2 regions of the Tardiphaga sp. 172_B4_N1_3 genome follow, and region 2 is predicted to be linked to the other one. Evidence: riboswitches for the same ligand, from Rfam matches in the RefSeq annotation. Region 2 holds a riboswitch; the other holds the start of a gene.
The links. A riboswitch is a leader RNA that binds a small molecule or an ion and turns the genes downstream of it on or off. The one in region 2 is predicted to bind cobalamin.
Positions count from the first base shown of each region.

Region 1: another riboswitch for cobalamin. It lies ahead of AB7783_RS29110 (ribonucleoside-diphosphate reductase subunit alpha); the one in region 2 lies ahead of metE (5-methyltetrahydropteroyltriglutamate--homocysteine S-methyltransferase).

Region 1 covers NZ_CP197238.1:6,172,080-6,175,574, forward strand. The annotation lists gene AB7783_RS29095 (HD domain-containing protein) at 1-34, opposite strand, end outside; gene AB7783_RS29100 (GlxA family transcriptional regulator) at 199-1,164, shown strand; gene AB7783_RS29105 (hypothetical protein) at 1,171-1,356, opposite strand; cobalamin riboswitch at 1,546-1,760, shown strand; gene AB7783_RS29110 (ribonucleoside-diphosphate reductase subunit alpha) at 1,880-3,495, shown strand, end outside.
Region 2 covers NZ_CP197238.1:1,459,863-1,463,357, forward strand. The annotation lists gene AB7783_RS06615 (peptidoglycan DD-metalloendopeptidase family protein) at 1-1,341, shown strand, start outside; cobalamin riboswitch at 1,510-1,721, shown strand; gene metE (5-methyltetrahydropteroyltriglutamate--homocysteine S-methyltransferase) at 1,826-3,495, shown strand, end outside.

The DNA.
Region 1 (3,495 bases), 4.7 Mb from region 2:
CGGGCACTTTGATGCCGGCGATGGTTTTGCTCATGAGATGCTCCTTGCGGGGGGGGTGATGCATCCGTTGTCGCCGGCGGGCGGTGTCCTCGCAATCGCGCCGCGCCCTGCAAAGCTGCCATTCGCCCGTGATTTCCTGCCGCAAGACGACTATCTATTCAGATTGACTTGGGCCTTTCCTCGCCGTCGGAATGAAGCATCACCATGAAGACCGTTGCTCTTGCGATCTTTCCGGGCGTCCAGTCGCTGGACGTAGCCGGTCCGCTTGATGTGTTCATGGAGGCCAATGGCTTCGTTGCGCCGGGCGACGGCTACGACATCACACTTGTCGCTGCAGACTGCGCGCCGCTGCGTGCATCGAACGGTTTGCGGATATCGGCCGATCTGGCGTTCAGTGATGCGGACAAGCCCTGGGATCTGGTTCTGGTGGCCGGCGGGTCTGGGCTGCCGACGGCAGAGCCCGACCCGCAGCTTACAGAGTGGCTGGCCAATGCGGCGCTCCAAGCGGGGCGTTACGGTTCGGTGTGCACCGGGGCATTCGCGCTCGGCCATGCAGGCCTGCTCGACGACAAGACTGTGACGACGCACTGGCAGAATGCGCCGCTATTGGCGTTGCGTTTCCCCAAGGCGCATGTGGAGTTCGATCGCATCTATAGCCGCGATGGCGCGCTGGTGACGTCGGCCGGCGTCACCGCAGGGATCGATCTCGGTCTCGCACTGGTCCAGGAAGATCATGGCGCGGATGTCGCGCTGGCCGTAGCCAAGCGTCTGGTTGTGGTGGCGCAGCGCCAGGGTGGCCAGTCGCAATTCAGTCCCTATCTGGTACCGCCGGCCGAGCCGGACTCGCCGATCGCGCGAGTCCATGCCCATGTGATGGCGCATCTGCGTGACGCACACAGCGTGGATGAACTGGCCGATGTGGCGGGCATGAGCGCGCGCACCTTCGCGCGGGTGTTCAAGCTCGAGACCAAAATGACGCCGGCAGATTTTGTCGAGGGCGCCCGGATCGACACGGCACGCAACCGCCTCGAAGGCAGCGATCTGCCGCTCAAGGTCGTGGCCTATGAATCCGGTTTCACCACCGCCGAACATATGCGTCAGGTCTTCGTGCGACGGCTGGGCCTGACGCCCAGCCAGTATCGGGCCAGCTTTCGCGCGGTCTGATTCTGCTCAGGCGAGTTGCAGCGAAGAAATCGGATCGCTCGCAGGAAAGCTGTCCATCAGCGCTTCGTTCAGCATCTCGTCGAGGCGGCGCCGGGCGATCTGATCCCTCGTCTCGAACGCCGTGAGCGCACCGGCTCGCTCTACGAAAGCGCTGAAGTTGATCCTTTCAGTGGTCGTCATCAGGTCGCGCATCGCATCCTCCATCGGTTGATCACGATGTTCTGCGCTTCGCGGTGCTCGGCGGCAACGAATCGCATCGTGCAGAAACCGCCAACGACCCCGCGGTTTCCGCCACGCAAGCGGTTGTCCACTGAACCAACAGCCCTACCGAATTTGTTGCGTTCGGCGCCAATGCTCGCTTGACACTTCACCGCGGGTCACACCAAATGTAGATGTCACGGTCCGCCTGGTCGCAAGACTTGGTGGCTAAGAGGGAAGCCGGTAAAGACGCTGTTTTGCGTCATATTCCGGCGCTGCCCCCGCAACTGTAAGCAGTGAGTCTGTTTCGATTGAAGTCACTGATGCGCAAGCATCGGGAAGGCTGAAACAGACATTGACCTGCGAGCCAGGAGACCTGCCGCGACACCAGAACGTCCATGGGCGGGGTGTCCCAGCGGTCGCTTGCAGGCAATGCCGGCGGATCTCCGCCGTGTATTTTGCAGCGTCCTTTCGGCCCCAGCCCCCATTGCTTGATGCATCACACGGGGTCTTGCCGATGCCTACTTCCTCTTCTGTTTTGTCCAACGGACGCGATGCGGCTCATGCGCCGCTGATTCAACTGTCGCCGGAAACGCTCGCTGCGCCTGCGCGCGAACCCTCAATGCAGATCATCCGGCGCAACGGCACGGTGTCGCCCTTCGACGGCAGCAAGATTTCCGTCGCGATGACCAAGGCCTTTCTGGCCGTCGAGGGCCACACGGCAGCGGCCTCGCGCCGCGTCCATGAGGCGGTGGAACAACTGACCGGCGAAGTCGTGGCTGCATTGACGCGCCGCGTCGGTGAAGGCCGCACCTTCCATATCGAGGACGTCCAGGATCAGGTCGAACTGGCGCTGATGCGCAGCGAGCACCACAAGGTGGCGCGCGCCTATGTGCTGTACCGCGAGGAGCGCGCTCGCACCCGCGCCGAAGAACTGGCCGCGAAGCCGGCGCTCGTCTCCACCGCACCGGTGCTGCATGTCACGCTCGCCAACGGCACCCGCGCCCCGCTCGATTCGGCGCGTCTGGCGCTGATCGTCAACGAGGCCTGCGCCGGCCTTGACGGCGTCGATGCCGCCCCGGTGCTCGAGGAAACCCGCCGCAATCTCTATGACGGCATCACGCTGGATGAGCTGGCACTGGCCGGCATCATGGCCGCGCGCACGCTGGTGGAGCAGGAGCCGAATTACACCTTTGTCAGCGCCCGCCTGCTGCTCGACAAACTGCGTACCGAAGTCCTGTCCTTTGTCGGGGCCACGCCGACCCACGCGTCGCAGGCCGACATGACCACGCGCTACGCTGAATATTTCGGCGCCTATATCAAGACCGGCATTGCGGCCGAGCTGCTCGATCCCGAACTCGCGCGCTTCGATCTCAAGCGCATCGCCGCCGCGCTAAAGCCGGAAGGGGACCTTCAGTTCCAGTTCCTGGGATTGCAGACGCTCTATGACCGCTACTTCCTGCATGTGCAGGGCAATCGCATCGAACTGCCGCAGGCCTTCTTCATGCGCGTCGCCATGGGCCTCGCGCTGCGCGAGATCGACCGCGAAGCCCGCGCCATCGAATTCTACAATCTGCTGTCGTCGTTCGACTTCATGGCCTCGACGCCGACGCTGTTCAATTCGGGTACGCAGCGGCCGCAGCTGTCGTCCTGCTTCCTCACCACGGTGGCGGACGATCTCGACGGCATCTTCAAGTCGGTGAAGGACAATGCGCTGCTGGCGAAATATTCCGGTGGTCTCGGCAATGACTGGACTCGGGTGCGCGGTCTCGGCGCGCATATCAAGGGCACCAATGGCGAGAGTCAGGGCGTCGTGCCATTCCTGAAGGTCGCCAATGATACGGCCATCGCCGTCAACCAGGGCGGCAAGCGCAAGGGCGCAGTCTGCGCCTATCTCGAGACCTGGCACATCGACATCGAGGAATTCCTCGATCTCCGCAAGAACACCGGCGACGACCGCCGCCGCACCCACGATATGAACACCGCCAACTGGGTGCCGGATCTTTTCATGCAGCGCGTCGAGCTTGATGGCGAATGGACGCTGTTCTCGCCGGACGAGACGCCGGAACTGCACGATCTCTATGGCAAGCCGTTTGCCGAGCGCTACGCAGCCTATGAGGAAAAAGCTGCGCG
Region 2 (3,495 bases):
ATGTCTATCGGTTTTGCCGGCTGCAGCGCCGACATGCAGACACGGCTATCTCAGAATCCAAATTTTGACTCAGGTCAGTCCCGTGGCTTTGGCTGGCAAGGCGAAACCACCGGCTCGGTGCCGCAGCGAGCACCGCGCGCGCCGGTCGAGCGCCAGGAGCTGCCGCAGTATCAGCGCCCGGCCTATAATCCGCAGCCGCAGTATCAATCCCAGCCTTTGCCGCCGCCGATCTCGGCGCCGCAGTCCTATCCGACAGCCCGTCCGGTTGCATCGGCTGCTCCCGTCAGCGGGGGCGGCAACGGTATGTATACGCCGCCGCCCGCACGTGCGCCGATCGAAACCACCGGCTCCACGGCACCGCGCTCGGTTGCAGCGACCAACGGCCTTGCCCGTGATGGCGGCACCTCGATCATCGTCGGCACCAGCGATACGCTCGATGGTCTGGCGAAACGCTACAACGTCTCGTCGGCTGCGATCCTGCAGGCCAATGGCTACAAGGGGCCGCGCGCGCTGTCGCCCGGCCAGTCGCTGATCATTCCGCGTCAGGGCGCCGCGGCAACTCCGGCCGTTGCTGCTGCTCCGAGCAAACCTGCCGTCGGCACATCGACCACGCATTTCGTCAATCGCGGCGATACGCTGATGAGCATCTCGCGTCGGAACAACGTGTCGGTCGCCGAACTCGCGCGCGCCAATGGTCTGGCGCCGACTGCCCAATTGAAGCTCGGCTCCAAGATCACGGTACCCGGTGCGCGTACGGCCAACGCAGCTCCTGTAGCCGCGCCGCTCGCTGCGCCCGTCGCAGCCGTGACGGCCGCTCCGGCTGGCGCGGTCACGTCCGCTGCCGTGGCCCGTGTTGCGTCTGCCGAACCCGCACAGAAGGCCCGCCTGGCAAGTGCCACGACGACGCCTGAAGAAACCGCGCCGGAATCGCCGACTAAAGCCGCTGACGCAACCGGCGCTTTGCCGACGTTCCGTTGGCCGGTGCGCGGCCGCGTGGTCACAGGCTACGGCGCCAAGACCAATGGCAAGTCCAACGACGGCATCAACGTCGCCGTGCCGGAAGGCACGCCGATCAAGGCTGCCGAAGATGGCGTCGTTGCCTATTCCGGCAACGAGCTGAAGGGTTACGGCAATCTGGTCCTCGTTCGTCACTCCAACGGCTACGTCACCGCATATGCCCATGCGAGTGAGCTGATGGTGAAGCGTGGCGAGACCATCAAGCGCGGTCAGGTGATCGGCAAGTCCGGCCAGTCCGGTGAGGTTACTTCGCCGCAGCTTCACTTCGAGATCCGCAAGGGCTCGTCGCCGGTCGATCCGCTGCAGTTCCTCAACGGGGCGTAAGCGCAATCCACGAAGTGTAGTTCGCATTTAAGCAAGCCCGGCCTCGTGCCGGGCTTGATGCGTTTGATCTCGGGGCTACGGCCCACTCCAGCTCCGGAGTCTTCAACGCGCTGCTGCGAGTGGGCAGCTTGCGCGCGCAAGCTCGGTTGACTGCCGCGCGATGTTGCCCATATGTGGACATGTCGTGGTTCTTCGGGAAGGTTTGCCCGAAGCTAAGAGGGAAGCCGGTGAGGCGTTAAGCCAAGGCCGGAGCTGCCCCCGCAACTGTAAGCGGTGAGCCGCTGTCCATTAAAGTCACTGAGACCCGCAAAGGTTTTGGGAAGGCCGGACGGCAGCATTGACCCGCAAGCCAGGAGACCTGCCTCGACAACATAAACGTCCTCGGGCGGGGTGTCCCGGTGGTGCGGTTGCGATTCCGCGACTGCCGTCGTGGAATCCAGACGTGTCACTTTGGCCTTTTGCCCCCAATCATTGGGGTTAAGCCATGTCTACTGTGTCAAAGTCTACTTCTTCCAAGTCTTCTGCCAAATCTACGTCCTCGCTTCCTGTTGCTACGTTGGGAACGCCACGGATCGGTCCGCGGCGTGAGCTCAAGATGGCGCTGGAAAGCTATTGGTCCGGTGCAATCGACGAGAATGCGCTGATCGATGTCGGCGTCGGGCTGCGTGCCGCAAACTGGGCACGTCAGAAGTCGCTCGGGATCACGGTTATGCCGTCGAACGACTTCTCATTCTACGATCAGGTACTCGATACCAGCGTCATGGTAGGCGCCATTCCGAAGGTCTATGGCTGGAAGGGAGGAGACGTTTCCTTCGCGACCTACTTTGCCATGGCGCGTGGATCACAAGGCGATGCGCATGACGAGGCCTGCACGCACGGCTCTCATACGCATGATACGTCGCAAGGCGTACCAGCACAGGAGATGACCAAATGGTTTGATACCAACTACCATTTCATGGTGCCTGAACTGGCGCAGGATCAGACCTTCAGTCTCGCATCGCGCAAGCCGATCAAGGAGTACGAGGAGGCGAGATCGCTGGGTTATCAGACACGACCTGTGCTGGTTGGGCCCGTGACCTATCTCAAACTGGCCAAGAGCGCGGATGCGTCATTCGACCCGGTGACGCTGCTCGATCGATTGCTGCCCGTCTATGTCGAGGTGCTCGGGGAATTAGCCGACAGCGGCGCCGAATGGGTGCAACTGGATGAGCCGTGTCTGGTGCTCGATCTCGACGCGCCCGCCCGGCAGGCGCTGCAAAAGACTTATGCGGCTTTTGCCGAAGCGGTTCCGCAACTCAGGATCATGCTGAACACGTATTTTGGTGAGCTGGGCGACAACCTCGATCTGGCCCTGTCGCTTCCCGTCGCCGGGCTTCATCTCGATCTGGTCCGCGCGCAGGACCAGTTCGATGAAGTCGCTGCGAAGGCGCGGAAGGACATGATCCTCTCGCTGGGCGTGATCGATGGCCGCAATATCTGGCGGTCCGATTTGTCCAGTCTGCTCGATGGGTTGGAGCCCATGGTCGATCTCCTGGGGAGGGATCGCGTTGAGCTCGCGCCGTCCTGCTCGCTGCTACATGTGCCGATCGATCTCAGCCTTGAGACTGATCTCGATCCGGACGTCAAAAGCTGGCTGGCCTTTTCAGTCCAGAAAATGGAGGAACTGGCGGCGCTCGGATCCGCCTTGGCTGGCAGTCGCGCGGATGTCGCCGCAAAGCTCGCTGCGTCGGATGCGGCGGCAGCCGCGCGGGTCGCATCGTCGAAGATCCACGATCTTGCTGTCACCAAACGCGTCGCTTCTGTTGATGCGACTATGCGTCGTCGCAGCAGCGATTTTGCCACGCGCACGAGCGAGCAGCATCGGCGCTTCAAGCTGCCGGCATTTCCGACCACGACCATCGGCTCGTTTCCGCAGACCGCGGAAGTGAGAAACGCTCGCGGGGCCCATGTTAGGGGCACGCTCAGCGATGCCGCCTACAAGACGTTCCTGCAGAACCAAACGGCGAGGGCAGTGCGCTGGCAGGAGAACATCGGTCTCGACGTGCTGGTGCATGGCGAGTTCGAGCGCAACGACATGGTGCAGTATTTTGGCGAACAGCTCGCCGGCTTCGCCTTCACCAAATACGGCTGGGTGCAGTCCTACGGTTCCCGCTG